Regions from separate parts of the Lelliottia sp. genome, predicted to be linked through region 2. Evidence: predicted binding sites of a transcription regulator. Region 2 holds the regulator's gene; each other region holds the start of a gene.

Region 1 (5,951 bases), on a different contig from region 2:
TTCACATTGATATACGTCATTTTGACGGGCGTGGGGCATCGTCTTTTAGGGGTAGTTGGGTTACTGTTACGCAGATCATTAGGATAAGGAATAAGTATGCGCAGTCGCACTTTTGCGGATCTTGACCGTGTCGTCGCTCTCGGTGGCGGGCACGGGCTGGGACGCGTTATGTCATCGCTATCGTCGCTGGGTTCCCGGCTGACCGGTATCGTGACCACCACGGATAACGGTGGTTCAACAGGACGTATACGTCGTGCGGAAGGCGGTATTGCCTGGGGCGACATGCGCAACTGTCTTAATCAATTAATTACCGAGCAAAGCGTCGCGTCGGCGATGTTTGAATATCGTTTTAGCGGTAACGGTGAACTTTCGGGGCATAACCTCGGAAATCTGATGTTAAAGGCGCTGGACCACCTGAGCGTCAGGCCTCTTGAAGCGATCAATTTGATTAGAAACCTGCTGAAAGTCGATGCATTCCTTATCCCAATGTCAGAACAACCGGTCGATTTGATGGCGATTGATGTGGATGGCCATGAAGTCTACGGCGAGGTGAATATCGATCAGCTTGTCGTGCCGCCAAAAGAGCTGATGACCTATCCGAATGTTCCCGCCACGCGTGAAGCGATTGAAGCCATTGCTGAAGCCGACCTGATCCTGATTGGTCCTGGCAGCTTCTACACCAGTCTGATGCCGCTTTTGCTGGTCAAAGAGTTGGCACAAGCGCTGCGCAGAACCCCTGCGCCGATGGTCTATATCGGCAATCTGGGGCGCGAACTGAGTCCCGCCGCCGCCAGCCTGTCGCTGGCAGATAAACTGCATCTGATGGAACAGTATGTCGGGAAGAAAATTATCGACGGTGTCGTCGTAGGGCCAAACGTTGATGTTTCCGGAATGGATGGCCGCGTCGTCGTGCAGGAGCCGCTGGAAGCAAGCGATATCAAGTATCGCCATGACCGCCATTTACTGCGCCTGGCGCTGGAGAAAGCCATTCAGGAATTGGGTTAGCGCGAGTCATTGTGCAAATGATCACTTTGGGGGAATTTCTTAGCCCTCGGGGACACTAAAAATGGCAGCCTCGCGCTGCCATTTTGCTTTGAGCTACGACGCCGCAATAAACAATTCCCGTAGCTGATGAAGCTGATCGCGGACTTGCGCGGCTTCTTCAAACTCCAGGTTTTGTGCGTGCTGCATCATTAACCCTTCCAGCTCGTGAATTTTCTGCTGCAGCGCTTTTGGCGTCAGCACCAGTTCGACCGGATCGGCCTCAACCGGTGAGCGCGATTTGCCACGGCCTTTGGCTTTGGTTTTCGCCAGACCCTGGCCCAGCGCCAGAATATCCACCACTTTCTTGTTCAAGCCCTGCGGCACAATGCCGTTATCCAGGTTGTACTGATGCTGCTTCTCGCGGCGACGCTCTGTTTCGCTAATCGCTTTCGCCATCGACGCCGTAATTCTATCACCATACAAAATGGCTTTACCGTTGATGTTACGCGCAGCACGGCCAATGGTCTGAATAAGCGAACGCTCAGAACGCAGGAAGCCCTCTTTATCGGCATCCAGAATCGCCACCAGCGACACTTCTGGCATGTCCAGACCTTCTCGTAACAGGTTGATGCCGACCAGCACGTCAAATTCACCGAGTCGCAAATCGCGGATGATCTCCATACGCTCGACGGTGTCGATATCCGAGTGCAGATAACGCACGCGCTCGCCGTGCTCTTCAAGGTATTCGGTCAGATCTTCTGCCATACGCTTGGTGAGCGTCGTGACCAGCACGCGCTCGTTGATAATGGCGCGCGCACGGATTTCAGAAAGCAGATCGTCCACCTGAGTTCCCACAGGACGGACTTCGATAATGGGATCCAGCAGGCCGGTCGGACGCACCACCTGATCCACCACATCTTCGCCTGATTTTTCCAGCTCGTAGTTGCCCGGCGTCGCGGAGACATAGATGGTCTGCGGGGCCAGCGCTTCGAACTCTTCAAACTTCATTGGACGGTTATCCAGCGCCGACGGCAGGCGGAAACCATACTCCACCAACGTCTCTTTACGCGCACGGTCGCCACGGTACATGCCGCCAATTTGCGGAATCGTCACGTGGGATTCGTCCACCACCAGCAGCCCATCGGCAGGCAGATAATCAAACAGCGTCGGTGGCGCTTCGCCAGGCCCACGACCCGAAAGGTAGCGTGAATAGTTTTCGATACCCGAGCAGTAGCCCAGCTCGTTCATCATCTCCAGATCGAACTGCGTACGCTGGCTTAAACGCTGCTCTTCGAGCAGTTTGTTATTTTCCAGCAGCACTTTGCGTCGCTCGGCCAGTTCGACCTTGATGTCTTCCATCGCCTGCACAATACGCTCGCGCGGGGTGACGTAGTGGGTTTTCGGATAGACGGTGAAGCGCTGAATAACCGAATCAACATGGCCGGTGAGCGGATCGAAAAGCGACAGCCGCTCGACTTCTTCATCAAAAAGCTCAACGCGTAACGCCAGATCGTCGGATTCTGCCGGGAAGATATCAATCACTTCGCCCCGCACGCGGAACGTCCCGCGCTGGAACGCCTGATCGTTACGGGCATATTGCAGCTCCGCCAGTCGCCGCAAAATGGCGCGCTGATCGATGATCATCCCGTTGGTCAGGTGCAACATCATTTTCAGATACAGATCGGGATCACCCAGGCCGTAAATAGCGGACACAGAGGCCACCACAATGACGTCTCGACGCTCAAGCAATGCCTTGGTCGCCGACAGACGCATCTGTTCGATATGCTCGTTCACAGACGCATCTTTCTCGATAAAGGTATCCGAACTCGGGACGTAGGCTTCGGGCTGATAATAATCGTAGTAGGAGACGAAATATTCCACGGCGTTATCCGGGAAGAACTCTTTCATCTCACCATAAAGCTGCGCCGCCAGGGTTTTGTTGGGTGCCAGCACCATCGTGGGGCGCTGCAGATCGGCAATCACATTGGCGACGGTAAACGTTTTACCCGACCCGGTTACGCCCAGCAGCGTTTGATGTGCAAGCCCGTCTTCCAGCCCCTCTTTCAGGCGACGGATCGCATCTGGCTGATCGCCAGAAGGACGGAAGGCAGAATTCAATTTGAACATTTTACTCATGGGCAACAACCTGATGACGATAAAAGCGGCAGGTGAGTAATTTTACGCGTGACTGGCAAATTTGCCAGTAAAAAATACTGGATGTAAATCCAGTGGCATGTAACGATATTTGGTACTGCATCCGGTGAATCAGCGAAAAAGTGGTCAATATCCAGACTACGGCACTATAAAACACCAGCCTGAGGGGTTTATCCCCAGAACATTTCCACTTTTAACATTTGTCAAGCAGGGTAAAGTCAGATTTAAGCTCGCAGATGACACTTTCATTACGATGATTGCTTTTGTCTAACGCATTAATTAATAGAGGATATTTCTTAAAGCCGCGTTTCGCATCAATTCATGCGCAGGCCGCGTATTCTCTCGCTTACCTGAAGTTTTCTAACCCTAATGCACATGGTTATCCACAGGAATAGTGGATAACTGCTTCCAGCCCAAGTAGACAGCCACTCCGCAAAGTCCCGGTTTTTCCCAAAAGCCTGTCCGTAAAAAATATTTATAGCTCTTTTTCGATGATTAACAGTTGAGCGGATCATATACGACCGGTGAGATCTTACTCACATTTCCGCGATCCTCGCTGCACCACGACCCATCCTCTGTGGCACCGAAGGTGTGCAAATCCGCTTCTGTGCATCGCGTTAGCAGTGACATAGTCCGAAAAAAACAGCTTATTCAAGTCGATTTTCGGATATGGCAAGGGTTTTGCAGAATCATTATGACATCTCGCCCACGCGTTTTTTAAGGAGTGAATTATGCTGAGTCTGCGCGCAATAAATCAGTTTTACGGGAGCGAACACACGCTGTGGAACATTGATCTCGATTTGCCGCCAGGGATGTGTACAGGCGTGGTCGGGCTGCCCGGAATGGGAAAAACCACCCTGATCAACTGCATCACCGGGCAACTTCCGGTAGAGAGCGGTTCCATTATCTGGCATGAAGCGGGCGCACCACCACAGGATCTGCTGGGCGCTACGCGTGAGCGCAGCGAATTACCTGGGATCGGGTATGTCACGCAGGATCGGCGGATATTTTCGCAGCTCACGGTTGAGGAAAATTTGCATGTCGCAATGCGCGCGCAGGGGAAATCCGACGCGACGGCCAGCAGCGAAATGTATGACCTGCTGCCGCAACTGTGGCCACTACGACAGGCCCGTGCGATGGGATTATCACCGGATGACAAATACCAGCTGGCGCTGGCCAATGCGCTGGTCAGTCGCCCTCGCCTGCTGATTCTGGACGAACCGATGCACGGGGCCAGCCCGACGTTTGCCCACAGGCTGGGGCTACTTCTGGCGCGTTTAAATCGAGATTTGGGTATGACGGTTTTACTGGCGGAACAACAGCTGTCGTTTATCCGCCGTGTCGCCGACCGTTTTTGCATGCTGTATCGCGGACGTAACGTGGCGCAGGGCCACGTTACTGAGCTGAATGACGAGCTTATTGCCCACTGGATGACGCTGGATGCAAGGCGCTGAGATCGAGATAATGTCCCGTCTCCGCGTTTTCAGCCGCGTCGGCAAGCCAGGGTATTTCGCCGAGAAATGGCGCATGGATGCAGTTCTTAAGCGTCGCCAGATATTCATGATGACGTTTTCCGGGCGCAACCACATCGTTGGCAATCCAACCTGCAAGACGCAGACCTGACTGTTTCACCGCTAATGCGGTGAGCATCGCATGGTTAATACAACCAAGCTTGATACCAACGACCAAAATTACCGGCAGCTGTTCGCCCGCCACCCAGTCGGCAAAAGTCAGGTCATCACTGAGCGGGGTAAACCAGCCGCCCGCCCCTTCAACAAGTACCCATTCGGCCTGTTCCTCAAGCGACCGCAGACCCGCGGAGAGCACAGAAAACGAGATTGGGCGCTGCTCATCGGCGCTCACAATGTGCGGCGAGGTCGGTTCCGCAAAGGTATAGGGATTTACGGCCTGATACGACAGTGCCACGCTGCTATTTCGTTGCAGCGCTAACGCGTCAGTATTGCGCAGCCCTTCTGCCGTCATCTCGCTGCCAGAGGCGACCGGTTTGTATCCAACGGTCTTGAATCCCTGTAAACGCGCGGCCTGCAGCAAGGCACAGCTGGCCACGGTTTTCCCTACTTCGGTGTCTGTCCCGGTGACAAAAAAGCGTTCAATCACGTTCGATAATTCCATGGAAAAGTTGATAAGAGAGTGGGAATTCACCCCGCTGCTGCGGCCAGGCGAACTCCAGCCGCTGAAGCTCACCGCGCGTCAATGGTTTGCGCCCGCGCCCGTCATGCAAATGCGTTGCGCCGATGCCCTTCAGCGATCGCATAGCACTGAGCGCATCCACGAAGGTCAGCGTCACGGTCTGCGCGGTCGCCCGATACCGCCAACCCTGCAGGGCGGAAATCACCTCTGCCTCGGACAAAAACCGGTTGGCATGAGGCCGCTCATCCACCGCCTGCCACGCCTGATTGAGTTCCGGCAGCGAATTGGCCAGCAGCGTGGTAAAAGCCAGCGTTCCGCCTGGACGCGTCACCCGATACAGCTCCCGTAGCGCCTGCGGCAGGCTGGCGCACCATTGCACCGCGAGGTGGCTCCAGACCAGGTCAAACTGGGCGTCAGGCAAAGTCATGGATTCGATGTCCCCCACCTGATAATCGTCCGCTGCCTGCTGATAACGGGCCTGCTCGATCATCTGCGGGGAAAGGTCGAACGCCGTGACGTGGCTGCCTCTTTCCCGCCAGACGCGGCTGTTTGTCCCCGGTCCACACCCGGCATCCAGCACGGCGTTAAAACGTTGATCACCGAGAAATGCATACAGCCCCTGCGCGCTCTGGCGCTGGAGTTCATCGTGTTGGGAATAGCAC
Region 2 (5,951 bases):
CACATGGACGGTGTTGAACGGTGCAAAGCCGACACCGCCGGTGAACACGTTGCTATCGTTCCCCTTCACATCCGCACGATAACCGGCACGCACTGCCAGCCAGCTCAGCGGGGTGACTTCCGCACCTACGCCGACATACTGTGAGTTTTCTTCACTTTTGAAGCCTTTGGTTTCGGTGAGGTCGCCATCAGCCGTTAAGGTCAGCAGATCGGTGTGCCACGCCACGCCTGCGGTCACCAACGGACGAATCTGGTAAGTATCTTTGTAGTTCACCACATCGCCCGTACGACCATTACGGATACGAATGTCTTTGGTATCAATATCACGAGACATCAGGTTCTGCCCGCTCAAGCCTACCGTCCAGTTTTCACCAAAATCAGCGGTCACGCCGGCATCAACGTTAAAACCAGTATCATCCGTACGGTAACGGCTGCTGTTCCAGTCGTTACTGTCATAGTCGTAAATGGAGGTGGTGTAGTTGTAGAGCCAGGTTTTCTGCAGTTTTGGTGTGATACCCACGGACACCGGGATATCCGCAATATCAAACTGGCGGGCAACCGCAACACCGTAGTCAGAGACAATGGCTGCTCGGCCAGATGCCGTGGAGTTGAGGTTTTCGGTAATTTGATCGGTGCCGTTTAACGCGGCGTCCAGCGCAACCCCACCCGCGACAATTTTGCTGTTCTGGATGCTGCGCAAATAATCAATATCTTGCTGATCGATAGAAGAGCTTACGCGAGCGTGCGCGTTGCCTTTCGCCACGAAGGCTACCGAGAGCACGTTATTAGGAATACTGACCGCAATACCCGCGCCCGCATTTGCACGCGCCGTTTTGCCTTTCAGACTACTAAGTTCATCAGCGAGATCTTTTGCCGCACCCTGGAACTGATTAACAGAACCTAATGGGTTAGCGATAATCTGCGCTGCCGTGAGGCTGTCCACAACATCGCTGTAGTGGTCAACTTTGTCACTGATGTCGTCGATTTGATCCTGAAGATTATCTTTATCCGTAATTCTGGCGCCAACGGACGGCAAAATGACAGTAATGTCATCATCAGGTTTAGCTTTAGCCAACAGCGCCGGGTTGATTAACACCCCGCTGCCATAATTGCCCGCCGCCACGCCCGTGCCACCCATTGCATCACTACGCGCTTCCGTCCAGGTATTAGCGGCAGACGCCTGATTTGCCATCAGCAGAGATACAGCAATGCTAACCACCGAAAATTTAAAAGTTTTTTTCACAGTATGCCCGTCTTATAGTGTTATTAAACAACCCCCCGCTATTTACGCCCATACGGGAGCGAACTATTGCTGTGAATAGGAACCAAAAGACCTGCTATTTCCTTAAGTTAAATCACCCAACTGGCCTATTGTATTTGTGACGGCCCTCAATATTTATAGAAGAGGATATTATTTTCGCCCAGGTTTTCCGTCATGGGGACCAAAAAACTGCGGAGGATGGTCGACCCAACGGTCTTCTCGAGTGGCGGCATACATCGGATTAAGCGGGTAGTAGATACGGTTGTGTTTTTTGTTCGCTTCCCCTACCACCAGCAGTCGTACATCCTCGTCGGTGTTGTTGATAAAGGTATGGCACACGCCCGTTCCGGCAGGAAAACCGACGCTGTCCCCTGGCTCCAGCTTCCACAGATAACCGTTGATCCACACTTGCGGATGACCTTCAATAACGTGGATAAACTCTTCCTCGTCACTTTCTGCATGCGGATAGGAAGTGCGACGACCCGGCGGTAAGCGCTCATGATGGATTCCAATACGCCTTAGCCCCATTTTGCGAGCCAGCGGCGCGCCAATTGCAAACCGTTCTTCACTGTCCGGATACGTCGAATCGTCAGCACCTTCGACGTCGCGCCAGTGTTGAATGCAGTCAGGTCTTCTCATTGTTTAACTCCCCATATTGCGTTGCGTCAGGTATAGCACACCGCGTGGGATCTCGGCGTTTTTAACAGAACATGATAAAGTGGGGGTTTTCCGGCCTACTACTTTTCGAGGTGCAAATGGATAAGACCACAACGCAGGAGCTGCTCGTGCAAGCTGAAAAGCTCTGCGCGCAACGCAATGTGCGCCTGACCCCGCAGCGCCTTGAAGTTTTGCGTCTGATGAGCCTGCAACAAAACGCGATCAGCGCTTACGATTTGCTTGATCTGCTGCGTGTTAACGAGCCGCAGGCTAAACCGCCGACGGTTTACCGTGCGCTCGATTTCCTGTTGGAACAAGGCTTTGTGCATAAAGTGGAATCGACAAACAGCTACGTGCTTTGCCACTTTTTCGATCAACCGACGCACACATCTGCGATGTTTATCTGCGACCGATGCGGAGCCGTGAAGGAAAAAGCGGCGGAAGGGGTAGAAGACATTATGCATTCGCTGGCGGCCAAAATGGGCTTTGCGCTACGTCATAATGTGATTGAAGCACATGGCTTGTGTTCAGCCTGTGTGGAGGTGGAAGCGTGCAGCCATCAGGACGCGTGTCAGCACGATCATTCAATTCATGTAAAAAAGAAGCCGCGCTAAAATGCAAATCGGGCGGCCTTTAAGCCGCCCTCAGGGATAGTACGTCCTTGTACTTTCGGGTAGAACTTTTCGCTACGGAATTGCCTACCAGCGATAATCGTGACGTTTTTCCCAATCACCGACCTCTTTCTCGGCCTGATCTTTCTGGTAACCGTAACGTTCCTGAATTTTACCGACCAGTTGGTCACGCTTACCTTCGATAATAGTCATATCATCGTCAGTCAGCTTACCCCACTGCTCTTTCGCTTTACCTTTAAACTGTTTCCAGTTACCGCCGATTTCGTCTTTATTCATAATCATGTCCTCATCGTTCGGTTATCACGTAAATTTGTATCGTCCGTTACGTTCATTTCCTGCTGGACGTGATAATAATTGTAGATAAGGATTCGGCAGTCGTTTCGATATTCAGAATCTTTAACCATTTTGCCAAAAGAAGCCGCTACGAGAACCAGCTATTTTTGCGCCAGTGACGCCGCCAGATAACCCACAGCGACAGGCCTCGCAGAGCAAGAAAGACAGCTAATGCCAGCCACAAACCATGGTTCCCCAAATAGGGAACGGTGAGCAAGGTCAAACCGAAACCCGCCGCGGCGACCGCCATGCTGTTGCGCATTTCCGCGCCCCGGGTCGCACCAATGAACATGCCATCCAGCAAATAACACCAGACACCCACCACCGGTAAAACCACTTGCCAGAAAATGTAATGACGAGCCAGTTCACGCAGTTCAGGTAATGACGTCAGAAGGGCGACAATATGCCCACCAAAGAGAGCGTAAATCAGCGCAAACACCAGCGCGACCAACCCGGACTGACGACAGGCAGCACGCCAGACTTCCTGTAATTTTCCGGCCTGCCGCGCACCGTATGCCTGCCCCGAGTGGGCCTCAATGGCATAGGCAAAACCATCCAGCGCATAAGCGGTAAACGTTAGTAGCGTCATCAGCACCGCATTGACCGCAACGATTTCAGGCCCAAGACGCGCACCCATTACGGTCATCGCACCGAAGCATAGCTGGAGCAACAGAGAGCGCAACATGATGTCGCGGTTCAGCGCCAGCAGCTTGCGCATATTGCCCCGCCAGGCATTTTTCAGCATCGCGAGCGAGACACCACGCATCACCAGCACGCGTTTGACCATCCATAAGCCGATAAAGAACGTGGCATATTCCGCGACAACGGTTGCCAGTGCGGCACCCTGCACATTCATATGCAAACCTATCACCAGCCACAGATCGAGAACGATATTCAGGACATTCCCCACCACCAGCAAAATGACCGGGGCACGGACATATTGCACACCGAGTAGCCAGCCAAGCAGAACGAGGTTAGCGAGTGATGCAGGGGCACTGAGCCAGCGAATCTCCAGAAAACGGCGCGCCTGTTCCAGCACGGCTTCGCTGCCACCGACGATATGCAGCGCCAGATCGATTAGAGGTGTACGCAATACGACAATCAGAAGCCCGGCACCTAACGCCAGGATCAGCGGCTGAATCAGCGCCCGCCCAAGGCGAACGGGATCTTTCGCGCCAAAGGCCTGGGCGGTCAGTCCGGTCGTGCTCATGCGCAAAAACAGGAGCAGCATAAAGAGGAAGCTGGTCGCCATCGCACCAATCGCGATGCCACCTAAATAGACTGGAGAATCAAGATGTCCAATGACGGCCGTATCCACCAGTCCAAGCAAAGGAACGGTGATATTGGAAAAAATCATTGGCAGCGCAAGACGCCATAATGCCTTGTCTGAAGTTGTCAGCAGAGACATAGGAAATTACCGGAAGCAAGATAAGACAGTCAGGCTGCGAGGATGACGCAGCCTGTCAGAGAGAAATTACAGCCATTCACCGTTGCGGATAACACCAACCGCCAACCCTTCGATAGAGAAGGTTTGCTCGCGCAGATCCACCACAATAGGAGAAAACTCACTGTTTTCAGGCAGAAGTTGCACGGTGTTACCCTGTTTTTTCAGGCGCTTAACCGTGACTTCGTCGTCAATACGCGCAACCACAACCTGTCCGTTGCGCACATCCTGAGTTTTATGTACTGCCAACAGATCGCCGTCCAGAATACCAATATCCTTCATGGACATACCGCTAACACGCAGTAAGAAATCTGCGCTCGGCTTAAACATACCCGGATCAACCTGATAATGGCCTTCAATGTGCTGCTGTGCCAGCAACGGCTCACCCGCCGCAACGCGACCGATAAGAGGGATGCCCGTTTCTTCTTCCACCAGTAAGCGGATACCGCGTGACGCGCCTGAAACAATCTCAAGAACGCCTTTACGTGCCAGCGCTTTAAGATGCTCTTCAGCGGCGTTTGGTGAACGGAAGCCCAGGCGCTGTGCGATTTCCGCACGCGTGGGTGGCATTCCCGTCTGGCTGATGTGATCCCTGATGAGATCAAACACCTCTTGCTGTCTGGCCGTTAACGCTTTCATTCCGCCCCCTGGGTGTATATACAGTTATGCTGTGAGTATATACAGTCAAAGGCGAATTTGGAATCAAAAACTGCACAAAAAACCAGAGACTTATTCGATTCCTGAAAGCTTATCGAAAATGTGACCAAAGGAGGGTGACCCAGGTAATGGCAGCGATGATAATCGCCAGCAGTACGGCGGCAGAGCCCATGTCTTTCGCACGACCAGAAAGCTCGTGGAAATCAGAGCCAATACGATCAACAACGGCTTCGATAGCGCTGTTGAGAATTTCCACTATCATCACCAACAGTACTGAGCTAATGAGAAGTACGCGGGTAATAGCATCAACATCAAGGAAGCACGCGATAATCACGGCAATAATTGCGGCAACGCCTTCTTGCCGGAAGGCGGCTTCATTTATCCATGCCGCGCGGAAACCTTTCCATGAATATCCGGCAGCTTTGATGATTCGGGTAAACCCAGTGGTATTATTGGCCATTAAAAGAACCTTTTATTAAATTTAGCGTCAGTAACAAGGGCTGCGGCGGGTTTCGCAGCAGCCTGAAGTATGACGGGTAACAACAGAAATCTTGCGCGCTTTCTGTTATCCTTGCGCCGCAATTGCATTATTAACCAGAGGCTTTACATCGTTTATGTCCGGCTGGCCACGAATTTACTACAAATTACTTAATTTACCATTAAGCGTACTGGTAAAAAGTAAGTCTATCCCGGCGGAACCCGCGCTGGAATTAGGGCTCGATACCTCGCGCCCTATTATGTACGTTTTGCCTTATAACTCGAAGGCAGACTTACTCACGCTGCGCGCCCAATGTCTGGCGCACGATTTACCAGATCCTTTGGAACCTCTGGAAATCGACGGCACCCTTCTCCCTCGCTATGTGTTTATCCACGGCGGGCCGCGCGTGTTTACCTATTACACGCCGAAGGAAGAGTCCATCAAACTGTTCCACGACTATCTTGATCTGCACCGCAGTAACCCCGACCTG
Region 3 (5,951 bases), on a different contig from region 2:
TGCAGGACGCGAGCCTGAGCGTAAGCGGAGAATTCCAGACCGCCGTACTCTTTTTTGATGATCATCGCGAAGAAGCGATGCTCTTTCAGGAACGCCCACAGCTCCGGCGGCAGATCGGCCATTTCATGGGTGATCTGGAAGTCATTCGCCATGCGGCATGCTTCTTCAACCGGGCCGTCGATAAAGGCCACTTCTTCGGCCGTTAAACGCGGCTGCGGATAGTTGTGCAGTTTTTTCCAGTCAGGATTTCCCTGGAACAGGTCGCCTTCCCACCAGGTTGTGCCCGCGTCGATTGCTTCTTTTTCGGTGCGTGACATCGGCGGCATCACTTTACGGAAGCCTTTAAAAACGGGTGCGGAAATCATCGACTTACGCATCGCCGGTACGTTCAACGGCAGCAGGATGATGGCCAACGGCAGGACAAGCCAGATGGTCCACAGGCCCGAAAGACCCAGCGCAGCGGTCCAGGCCAGTAAAATCAGGCTGCTCAGAAGTAAACCTACGCGGTGATAAAACAGCACACCGAGCAGAACAACGGTTGCGAGAATGCTCAAAATCATCATAAAGAAAAGCTCCCTGTCTTGTAGGAGGTCTGACCACTTGTGATGATATGGTTGTAGTGGATGTTATTTCTTTTAGCAATACGTTCACAAAATAATTACAACCTGGTTCACAATGTTCAGGGTGTGGCAGGCACGAATCATCAAAACGCCGGATGATTCGCATGGCTTTAGCTTCTCGCTTTTATCGCTATCCGGTACACTCCGTAAGTTATTTCATCAATACTGAAGGATTATCCTCATGTACCAGGATCTTATTCGTAACGAACTGAACGAAGCAGCGGAAACGTTAGCTAACTTTCTGAAAGATGAAGCCAATATTCATGCAATTCAGCGCGCGGCGGTTCTGCTGGCGGACAGCTTTAAAGCGGGCGGCAAAGTGATCTCGTGCGGTAACGGCGGCTCTCACTGCGATGCGATGCACTTTGCAGAAGAGCTGACCGGTCGCTACCGTGAAAACCGTCCGGGCTATCCGGCGATTGCGATTTCTGACGTCAGCCACATCTCCTGCGTGGGTAACGACTTCGGTTATGACCATATCTTCTCTCGTTACGTTGAAGCGGTTGGTCGTGAAGGTGACGTTCTGTTGGGTATTTCCACTTCTGGTAACTCCGCAAACGTGATCAAAGCGATCGAAGCGGCGCGTGAGAAGGGGATGAAAGTCATCACTCTGACCGGTAAAGATGGCGGTAAGATGGCAGGTTCAGCGGATATTGAAATTCGTGTGCCGCACTTCGGCTACGCCGACCGCGTTCAGGAGATTCACATCAAAGTGATTCATATCCTGATTCAGTTGATCGAAAAAGAGATGGTTAAGTAAGACGGCTCTTTTGTTTGCCATTTTGAAGCCGGGCAGTGCTCGCACTTGTGACGTACACAGGTACGTGCCGGGTGTCGCGCGCTGTCCGCATCCAGACTGGCTGTAACCATTACGCCTTCTCGCGTTCAGGCGTTTTTGGAGGTGATGTATGTGCGAATTGCTCGGGATGAGCGCCAATGTGCCAACCGATATCTGCTTTAGTTTCACCGGGCTGGTGCAACGTGGTGGAGGAACCGGGCCGCATAAAGACGGCTGGGGCATTACCTTCTACGAAGGCAAAGGCTGTCGCACGTTCAAAGATCCGCAACCGAGCTTTAACTCCCCGATAGCCAAACTGGTACAGGATTACCCGATCAAATCCCGCTCGGTGATCGCGCATATTCGTCAGGCGAATCGCGGTGAAGTGGCGCTGGAAAATACCCATCCTTTTACCCGTGAACTGTGGGGCCGTAACTGGACCTACGCGCACAACGGACAGCTGACGGGTTATAAAACGCTGCAGACGGGCAATTTCCGCCCAGTGGGTGAAACCGACAGTGAAAAGGCGTTTTGCTGGCTGCTGCATAAGCTTGCTGAGCGCTATCCGCGTACGCCGACCAACATGACCGCCGTGTTCAAATACATCGGCTCGCTGGCCTGTGAGCTGCGTGAGAAGGGGGTCTTTAATATGCTGCTGTCGGATGGGCGCTACGTGATGGCGTTCTGCTCGACCAATCTGTTTTGGATAACGCGCCGCGCGCCGTTTGGTGTCGCGAAGCTGCTCGATCAGGATGTGGAAATTGATTTTCAAACGGAGACCACACCTAACGATGTGGTTACGGTGATCGCCACTCAGCCACTGACGGGCAATGAAACCTGGCAAAAGATTATGCCAGGCGAGTGGGTCTTATTTTGTCTCGGGGACCGCGTAATTTGACGCCAGCTGTGGATGGACGACTTCGTGACTCAGCGGTTTGCTGACGATGTAGCGTCCATCTGCAACCGAAACGGTTGGCGGTTTATGCGTCTGCTCGAAGTAGTCATAGCCCGGTTTTAGCTGTTTCCAGAACTCCGAGTAGGTCGAGAACTTATGGCGCTGCATGTTGGCATCCGTCATTCTGAACGGATAAATGCTCACCTGCACGCCCGCCTGACCAAACACCAGTGCGCCAGTCACAAACTGGAAAATCTCATCAATACCGCCGTCCGTCATGGCATAACAGCCAATAGACACACAGGCACCGTGAATCATCAGGTATTTGCCATCGTAACCGTGTGCACGGTCATAGGCGTTCGGGAAGCCGATATTAATGGCTTTATAAAAGCGGCTGTCAGGTTTGAGCTGATTACGTTGAACGGTGTAGAACCCTTCAGGACTTTTGAAATCACCCTGACGCTGTTTCGGACCTAACCCGCCGGAATAACTACAGATTTTGTAGCTATCAAGCAGTTGATATGTCTCGCCCATTTTGACAAATAGATCGAGTGTGCGTTCTTCCTTGAAGATCTGAATATAAACCGGTGATCCCATTAACTGCTGTTTATATTCTTTGCTGATTGGTGTTGTTGAACTGTTGCTACTTAATAGCCCAGCAAACGAGAGACACGGAATCAGAAGCATCGCAATGAACAATGCGATTTTACGCATACTACAAGTTCCTTGATAAAGCCAAACCAACTTGCCAGGACGGCAAAAGAGACCCGAAATCAGAATTATCTGGATTAGGAGCGCTCACATTAGCATCGCTGAATTTTTTCGCAAGCGCGAAGCCATGAGTTTACAAAATAGTTTTCTTTATACCGCATTCGCGGCGGAATAACTGTAAGAACAGTGTAAAAGCGCGCCTTATTCGGGCAATTGCCTGCGTGACAGAGTGCTTCTCAATACTCAAACTTTTACTGTATACTTATCCAGTGATGAGTGAGGGCTTACTATGCGCAAAATAATCCATGTCGATATGGACTGCTTTTTTGCCGCAGTGGAGATGCGAGACAATCCGGCGTTGCGGGATGTCCCCATCGCGATTGGCGGTAGCCGCGTCAAGCGTGGCGTAATCAGCACCGCCAATTATCCGGCGCGCAAATTTGGCGTGCGTAGCGCAATGCCTACAGCGATGGCGCTCAAGCTCTGCCCTCAACTGATTCTGCTACCCGGCCGTTTCGACGCTTATAAAGAGGCCTCGGTTCGTATTCAGGAAATCTTCTCCCGTTACACCTCGCTTATTGAACCGCTGTCGCTGGACGAAGCTTATCTGGATGTGACGGACAGCCCGCACTGCCACGGTTCCGCCACGCTAATGGCACAAGAGATCCGCCAGACCATTTCTGATGAACTGAATCTCACCGCTTCGGCGGGAATCGCGCCGGTAAAGTTTCTCGCCAAAATCGCCTCGGATCTCAACAAACCTAACGGCCAGTACGTGATCACGCCCGATGCGGTTCCCCATTTTTTGAAAACTCTGCCGCTGAGTAAAATCCCCGGTGTCGGCAAAGTCTCCGCCGCTAAGCTGGAAAACCTGGGGCTGCGCACCTGTGAAGACGTGCAGAAAAGCGATCTGGCAATGCTGCTCAAGCGTTTTGGTAAGTTTGGGCGCGTGCTGTGGGAGCGCAGTCAGGGGATTGACGAGCGCAGTATCAACAATGAACGCCTGCGCAAATCCGTGGGTGTCGAGCGCACGCTGGCAGACGATATTCACGACTGGAGCGAATGCGAAACGATTATCACCGAACAGCTTTATCCCGAGCTGGAACGGCGGCTGGCAAAAGTGAAGCCGGATCTGCTGATTGCGCGCCAGGGCGTGAAGCTGAAATTTAACGATTTCCAGCAAACCACGCAGGAACACGTCTGGCCGAAACTCAACAAAGACGATCTGATTGCGACCGCAAAGAAAACCTGGCAAGAACGCCGCGCGGGAAGGGGAGTCAGGCTGGTGGGCCTGCATGTCACGCTGCTCGATCCGCAGATTGAGCGACAACTGGTGCTGGGGCTATAAAAAGCCCGGCGCTAACCGGGCTTTTCATGTCACTCTCTTAAGAGAGGGCGATTATTTTGCCGGAATGGATTTCAGCAGTTCGGTCAGCAGCGTCCAGTAGTGGCCCACGCTTTCGATATGAACCTGTTCATCCGGGGAGTGCGGCCCGGTGATGGTCGGCCCAATGGACACCATATCCATATCCGGGTACGGTTTTTTGAACAGACCGCACTCCAGACCGGCGTGGATCACCTGAATATTTGGTGTGCTGTTGAACAGACGCTGATAAGTCTCGCGCACCAGTGCCATCACCGGAGAACTTGCGTCTGGCTGCCAGCCTGGGTAGCTGCCTTTAGCGGACGTTTTCGCGCCAGACAGTTTGCCCAATGATTCCAGCATGCTCACCACGTACTCTTTACCGCTGTCGATAAGAGAACGGATCAGGCAGATGATTTCTGCGCTGTCGTCGCTCATGGTCACAACGCCCACGTTCAGGGAGGTTTCCACCACGCCTTTCGCCACGTCAGAGTTGCGAATCACGCCGTTTGGCGTTGCGTTCAGCAACTGGACAAAGCTGTCGCGTGACTGTTTGGTCAGCGCCGCTTTATCGCTGGAGACGGCTTCCAGAACCACGGTCAGATTTTTCTCTTTCGCGGCCAGTTCGTTTTTCAGGATATCCAGATACTCGGTCGAGAGGTTTTTCAGCGCATCGACTTTATCCGCGGCAATGGCAACGGTCGCGAAGGCTTCACGCGGGATCGCGTTACGCAGCGTACCGCCGTTGAAATCCACCAGACGCAGATCCAGTTCGTCTGCATGACCCGCCAGGAAGCGCGCCAGCAGTTTGTTGGCATTGCCCAGGCCCAGGTGAATATCACCGCCTGAGTGACCGCCTTTCAGCCCTTTCAGCGTCAGCTTGAAGGTCTGGAAACCAGCCGGAACCGCTTCACGGGACAGCGGCAGCGTAGAGATAAAATCAATCCCGCCTGCGCAACCCATGTAGATCTCACCTTCTTCTTCGGAGTCGGTGTTGATCAGGATATCCGCCTGCAGCCAGTTGGCTTGCAAACCAAATGCGCCGTCCATGCCCGCTTCTTCGGTCATGGTCAGCAGCACTTCAAGCGGACCGTGTTCAACGCGATCGTCGGCCAGCACGGCCAGCGCAGATGCCATACCGATACCGTTGTCTGCGCCAAGCGTAGTGCCGCGCGCTTTGATCCACTCACCGTCAATGTACGGCTGAATCGGATCTTTGGTGAAGTCGTGTTCGGTGTCGTTGTTCTTCTGCGGAACCATGTCCAGGTGCGCCTGAAGCACAACCGGTTTACGGTTTTCCATCCCTGCGGTAGCCGCTTTACGAATCAGAATATTGCCAACCTGGTCGCGTTCAGCGTGCAGGCCTTTTTCCTTCGCCCAGCCCATAATATGTTCGGCAAGCTGTTCTTCGTGATAGGACGGGTGAGGAATGGAACAGATTTTGGCAAAAATATCCCACAGCGGCTGTGGAGATAATTGAGACAGTTCAGACACGATGAGTCTCCTTGTCGTGGCGCTGCAACAAGCTTGCAGGTCACAGGGTTAGCAGATTAATAGTCACCACAAGTCGGGCTTGCGAGATAA
Region 4 (5,951 bases), on a different contig from region 2:
GTGGTAATAATGGTGGTCACTAACGGCGAACGTTTCTCGCTCACGCCACATAGCCACAACGACAACAATCCAAATCCTCACATCATCATGACGCTAAAGGAGTCCGTGTAATGGATAAATCCCTCCCGTTCCCGCAAGGTTTTTTATGGGGCGGCGCAATTGCCGCCAATCAGGCCGAAGGGGCCTGGAACGTTGATGGCAAAGGACCGTCGGTGGCTGATGCCATCACCTGGAAACCCAATCTGTCGCTGAAAGATTATGACGGCCACATGGCGCTGACGGATGAAAATATTCAGGATGCGTTTGAAGGCAAAAATGACACACTTTATCCGAAGCGTCGCGGCATCGATTTCTATCACCACTATAAAGACGATATCGCGCTGTTTGCCGAGATGGGCTTTAAAGTGCTGCGCGTGTCCATCGCCTGGTCGCGTATTTTCCCGGATGGCGAAGACGCGGCGCCGAATGAAGCGGGCCTGAAATTTTACGAAGAGATGTTCCGCGAACTGCGTCGCCATCACATCGAGCCGCTGGTGACGCTTTCTCACTACGAAATGCCGCTGGCGCTGAGTGAACGATATAACGGCTGGGTGCACCGCAACGTGGTGGACGCGTTCGTACGCTTCAGCAATGTCTGCTTCGACCGCTATAAAGATCTGGTGCGCTACTGGCTCACGTTTAACGAAATCGACAGCATCCACCGCCACCCGTTTACCACCGCCGGTATCCGCGAAGAGAAAAGCGCGCCGGGCAAAGCGAAACAGGATATTTATCAGGGGCTGCATCATCAGTTTGTCGCCTCGGCGCTGGTCACGCGTGACTGCCACGCCAAAATCCCTGGCAGCCAGGTCGGGTGTATGCTCACCAAACTCACCACCTATCCGCACAGCTGCCGCCCGGAAGACGTTGAAGCGACGCTGAAAAAGAATCTCGAAAACTATTTCTATGCGGATGTGCAGGTCTTTGGGGAATATCCGCCGCTGATCCTGCGCGATCTGGCGAGCCGCGATATTCAGATTGAAATGCAGGCCAACGATCAGCGCATTTTAAAAGATCATACCGTCGATTTCGTCTCGTTCAGCTACTACATGTCGCTGACCGAATCGACGCAACCGGACGTTGAACGCATCCCAGGCAACACCATTCTTGGGGTGAAAAACCCGTATCTGCCTGCGTCTGAGTGGGGATGGCAAATCGATCCGGTCGGGCTAAAAATTTCCTTACTCGAACTGTACGACCGTTATCAAAAGCCGCTGTTTATCGTTGAAAACGGGCTGGGTGCGAAGGATATCGTTGAAGATGGCCAGATTCACGACAGCTACCGCATCGACTATTTCCGCGCCCATTTCGAGCAAACTTTGGCGGCTATCAATGAAGGGGTGGATGTGATGGGATTCACCACCTGGGGATGCATCGACATTATTAGCGCAGGCACGTCGCAGATGTCCAAACGCTATGGCTTTATCTATGTCGATCAGGATGACGAAGGCAACGGCACGTTAAAGCGCCTGAAAAAAGATTCTTTTGGGTGGTATCAGAAAGTGATCGCCAGCAATGGCGCTGACATGAGCTAAACGGCCAGGCCGCAGGAATAACCGTGATTACGATAAAAAAATCGCTCAATAACAGCATGCTGCTGGTCGACAACGATCAGCGGGAGATGATTTTGTTTGGCAAAGGGATTGGCTTTGGCGCGAAAGCGGGGAGCCAAATCGACCTAGCGCAGGTGGAGAAAGTCTTCCTGCCGCTGAGCGATCTCAAGTCCCGTCACTTTTTATCGCTCACGGACACCATTCCTGCGGCATTCTTTGAAATAAGCCACGAGATTTTGACGCTCGCCCGCACGCTATGCGGCGACAAACTCAACTCGGTGCTGCTTTTCACTCTCGCAGAGCATCTGCACTTTGCGGTAGAACGCAGCCGCAGCGGGCAGGTGATTCTCAATAAGCTGAGCTGGGAAGTGAAGCGCTACTACCCGCAAGAATACAGCGTTGGGATGCAGGCGCGGGCAAACGTGAACGCGCAGTTTGGCGTTGGCCTGCCGGAGGACGAAGCGGTGAACATCGCTTTTCACCTGATTAATGCCAGCGGTCAGACTGACGACAATTCGGCGCATCAGCAGGTTGAGTTGGTCAATCGCATCGCCGAGATCGTGCGCTATAAATTGAGCAAAACCATTGATACGCAGTCGGTCAACTACATGCGGTTTATTACCCATCTGCGCTACTTTGCCGAGCGGGTATTGACCGGGAAAATTGTGGTAAGCGAGACCGAGGATTTTTATCAGGAATTAATGCGTCATCGCCCGGATGCCATGACCGTGGCGTGGGTGATTCGCGATTATGTACAGGAAAAATATCAACTCACGCTGCCAAAAGATGAACTGACCTGGCTGAGCATTCATATTAGCCGATTGATGGAAGGCCAGGCGTAGGGCTGGCGTTTTCGCCCCCTGCCGCCTGTTTCCCCTCCTCCCAAAGAGGAGAGGGTCATTCGGGCAATTAACCCTGACGCAGGTTCTGCGCGGCTTTCACCATATTCGCGAGCGCGGCGCGGGTTTCCGGCCAGCCACGGGTTTTCAGGCCGCAGTCCGGGTTCACCCACAAGCGCTCTGCCGGAATACGCTGAGCGGCTTTCGCCAGCAACGCCTCGATCCATTCTACGCTTGGCACATTCGGCGAATGAATGTCGTACACGCCCGGACCGATTTCGTTCGGATAGTCGAACTCTTCGAATGACTCCAGCAGTTCCATATCGGAACGCGAGGTTTCGATGGTGATCACATCGGCATCCAGCGCTGCGATGGAATCCATGATGTCGTTAAATTCGCAGTAACACATATGGGTATGAATCTGCGTATCGTTCTTTGCCACCGCGGCGTTGATGCGGAAAGCCTCCACGCCCCATTGCAGGTAAGCGTCCCAGTCGCTACGGCGCAGCGGCAACCCTTCGCGCAGGGCCGGTTCGTCAATCTGGATGATGCCGATGCCTGCGGCTTCGAGATCCGCCACTTCGTCACGCAGCGCCAGTGCGATCTGCCTGGCGATGGTTTCACGCGTCACATCTTCACGCGGGAATGACCAGCAAAGAATGGTCACCGGGCCGGTCAACATGCCTTTCACCGGTTTGTCGGTCAGAGACTGCGCGTACTTCGCCCACTCCACGGTAATCGCTTCCGGACGACTGACATCGCCAATCACGACCGGCGGCTTCACGCAGCGGGAACCATAGCTCTGCACCCAGCCGTTTTGGGTAAACACAAAACCGTCGAGGTGCTCACCGAAGTATTCCACCATGTCATTACGCTCGGCTTCGCCGTGCACCAGCACGTCCAGACCCAAACGTTCCTGCTCGATAATCGCCTGTTTGATATGTTCCGCAATGCCGGTACGGTAGTTGTTAGCGTCGAGATTGCCTTTTTTGAAGTCCAGACGCAGGCCGCGGATTTCAGTGGTCTGCGGGAATGAACCGATCGTGGTGGTCGGCCACGCAGGCAAGTTAAAGCGCGCACGCTGTGCTTCGGCACGAACTTCATAGGCATTTTCACGTTGGCTGTCTTTCGCGGTGATCGCCGCCAGACGTTTTTCTACCGCCGCATTATGCACACGAGTCGAATGACGGCGTGCCTGAATCGGCGCACTCCACTCGACCAGGTTCGCGGTGTCGCCGCTATTCAGCGCATCGCGCAGCAGAGCCAGTTCTTCACATTTTTGCAGGGCGAAGGCGAACCAGCTTTTCACTTCCGCATCCAGTCGCGTTTCGACGTTCAGATCGATCGGGCTGTGCAGCAGAGAGCACGAAGAGGCAACCCACAGATCGCGTTTGCCTACGATGTCTTTAATCTGCGCGTATTTCTCGGTCAGATCGGCGCGCCAGACGTTACGCCCGTTCACCAGGCCCGCAGACAGTAGCCAGTCGGACGGCAGACGTTTGTTGAGTTCAGCCACCTCATCTTTGCCGTGAACCAGATCCACGTGCAGACCCTGCACTGGCAGCGCGGTGATGGTATCGAGATTCGGCGTGACGCCTTCGAAATAGGTGGTCAGCAGCAGTTTGGTCTGGCCCGTTAGTGCGTCGTAAGCTGGTTTAAACGCATCCAGCCATTCCTGCGGCAACTCCAGCACCAGCGCGGGTTCGTCGATTTGTACCCACTCAACGCCGCGTTTTGCCAGTTCAGCCAGCACCTGTTGGTACACCGGCAAAATGTCGCTCAGCAGGCTCAGGCGGTCAAACTGCTCGCCTTTCACTTTACCCAGCCACAGATACGTGACCGGTCCGAGCAGAACCGGTTTAATGCTGTGGCCCAGCGCCAGCGCTTCGTCAACTTCATCCAGTAGCTGCGTCCAGGTCAGTTTGAACTGCTGGCCTTTCACGAACTCTGGAACCATATAGTGATAGTTGGTGTTAAACCATTTGGTCATTTCTGCCGCCGCCGCTGGCTCGCCGGTTGGCGCACGTCCACGGCCCAGGCGGAACAGGGTGTCGATATCCACCGATCCATCTTTGTTCTGATGACGAGCCGGCACGTTGCCAAGCAGCAGGCTGGTGGTCAGAACATGGTCGTACCAGGCAAAATCGCCCACCGGCAGCAGATCAATCCCCGCCTGTTTTTGCTGATCCCAGTGGCGAGCACGCAGCTCGCGGCCAACGGCCAGCAGCTCTTCGCGGGTGGATTGACCCGCCCAGTAACTTTCTTGTGCTTTTTTCAGTTCGCGGCGCAAGCCAACACGAGGGAAACCGAGAGTGTGGTTGATTACAGTCATGTGTCATTCCTCTAAGAATTCATTGAATCTGAAGGCAAACTCTAAACAGTTCGGCTGGCAGGAAGGCGGCCCCGCAGCGCATCCCCAGGAGCTTACTGAAGTAAGTGACTGGGGTAAGCGAGGACGCCAACGCATCTGCAAGTCGAAATATGACGAGTTTGGACGTCCAGATGTTTACACATCCATAATTGGCGGTTACTGTATATTCCTCAAGCGCAAAATACTCATGCCGAAGTGAAGGACTTTCATGATCGAGATAAAACACCTGAAAACGCTACAAGCGTTGCGGAATTGCGGGTCGCTCGCTGCGGCGGCGGCCACGCTGCATCAGACGCAATCTGCGCTGTCACACCAGTTCAGCGATCTGGAACAACGCCTTGGCTTTCGCCTGTTCGTGCGTAAGAGTCAGCCGCTGCGCTTTACGCCGCAGGGTGAAATTTTGCTCCAGCTCGCCAATCAGGTGTTGCCGCAGATCGCCACCGCGCTGCAGTCCTGCAATGAGCCACAGCAAACGAAATTGCGCATCGCCATTGAGTGTCACAGCTGTATTCAGTGGCTGACGCCCGCGCTTGAGAATTTCCGCCAGCACTGGCCGCAGGTGGAGATGGACTTTAAATCGGGAATGACGTTTGACCCCCAGCCGTCGCTTCAGCAGGGCGAACTGGATCTGGTGATGACATCCGATATTCTGCCGCGCAGTGGGCTGCACTACTCACCGATGTTTGATTATGAAGTGCGTCTGGTGTTGGCTCCGGACCATCCGCTGGCGGCGAAAACGCGCGTCACGCCGGAAGATTTGGCGACCGAAACGCTGCTGATTTATCCGGTACAGCGCAGTCGTCTGGATATCTGGCGGCATTTCCTGCAGCCGGCGGGCATCAGCCCGAATCTGAAAAGCGTCGATAACACGCTGCTATTGATTCAGATGGTGGCGGCGAGAATGGGTATTGCGGCGCTGCCGCACTGGGTGGTAGAGAGTTTTGAGCGCCAGGGTCTGGTGGTCACCAAAACCCTGGGCGAGGGATTATGGAGCCGGCTGTACTCCGCCGTGCGCGATGGCGAGCAGCGTCAGCCGGTCACGGAAGCGTTTATTCGTTCAGCGCGGAATCACGCTTGCGACCATCTGCCGTTTGTTCGGAGCGCGGAGCGACCCAATGGCGATGCACCCACAGTGAAGCCAGGATCACC

Evidence for each region. The regulator LexA, encoded in region 2, represses DNA repair genes until DNA is damaged. The targets are predictions, from matches to a motif close to TNCTGTATGTACATACAGNA.
Region 1: a site for LexA is predicted at 3,196-3,215, ahead of uvrB (excinuclease ABC subunit UvrB). Genes of this name have one in related genera too.
Region 3: a site for LexA is predicted at 3,257-3,276, ahead of dinB (DNA polymerase IV). Genes of this name have one in related genera too.
Region 4: a site for LexA is predicted at 4,960-4,979, ahead of metR (HTH-type transcriptional regulator MetR). Genes of this name have one in related genera too.

The regions. Positions count from the first base shown of each region.
Region 1 covers NZ_JAZQNX010000008.1:193,877-199,827, reverse strand. Annotated here, with positions in the region: gene yvcK (uridine diphosphate-N-acetylglucosamine-binding protein YvcK) at 97-1,005, shown strand; gene uvrB (excinuclease ABC subunit UvrB) at 1,099-3,120, opposite strand; gene ACKI5T_RS05790 (ABC transporter ATP-binding protein) at 3,870-4,592, shown strand; gene bioD (dethiobiotin synthase) at 4,555-5,256, opposite strand; gene bioC (malonyl-ACP O-methyltransferase BioC) at 5,249-5,951, opposite strand, start outside.
Region 2 covers NZ_JAZQNX010000026.1:35,718-41,668, reverse strand. Annotated here, with positions in the region: gene traF (conjugal transfer protein TraF) at 1-1,191, opposite strand, end outside; gene ACKI5T_RS14210 (cupin domain-containing protein) at 1,411-1,899, opposite strand; gene zur (zinc uptake transcriptional repressor Zur) at 2,016-2,531, shown strand; gene ACKI5T_RS14200 (CsbD family protein) at 2,616-2,825, opposite strand; gene dinF (MATE family efflux transporter DinF) at 2,971-4,290, opposite strand; gene lexA (transcriptional repressor LexA) at 4,357-4,965, opposite strand; gene ACKI5T_RS14185 (diacylglycerol kinase) at 5,075-5,443, opposite strand; gene plsB (glycerol-3-phosphate 1-O-acyltransferase PlsB) at 5,598-5,951, shown strand, end outside.
Region 3 covers NZ_JAZQNX010000042.1:35,674-41,624, reverse strand. Annotated here, with positions in the region: gene fadE (acyl-CoA dehydrogenase FadE) at 1-563, opposite strand, end outside; gene lpcA (D-sedoheptulose 7-phosphate isomerase) at 802-1,380, shown strand; gene ACKI5T_RS19910 (class II glutamine amidotransferase) at 1,529-2,296, shown strand; gene dpaA (peptidoglycan meso-diaminopimelic acid protein amidase) at 2,267-3,007, opposite strand; gene dinB (DNA polymerase IV) at 3,294-4,352, shown strand; gene pepD (cytosol nonspecific dipeptidase) at 4,404-5,861, opposite strand.
Region 4 covers NZ_JAZQNX010000037.1:21,712-27,662, forward strand. Annotated here, with positions in the region: gene ACKI5T_RS17865 (beta-glucoside-specific PTS transporter subunit IIABC) at 1-111, shown strand, start outside; gene ACKI5T_RS17870 (glycoside hydrolase family 1 protein) at 111-1,574, shown strand; gene ACKI5T_RS17875 (PRD domain-containing protein) at 1,598-2,434, shown strand; gene metE (5-methyltetrahydropteroyltriglutamate--homocysteine S-methyltransferase) at 2,502-4,763, opposite strand; gene metR (HTH-type transcriptional regulator MetR) at 5,011-5,951, shown strand, end outside; gene ACKI5T_RS17890 (carboxylate/amino acid/amine transporter) at 5,852-5,951, opposite strand, start outside.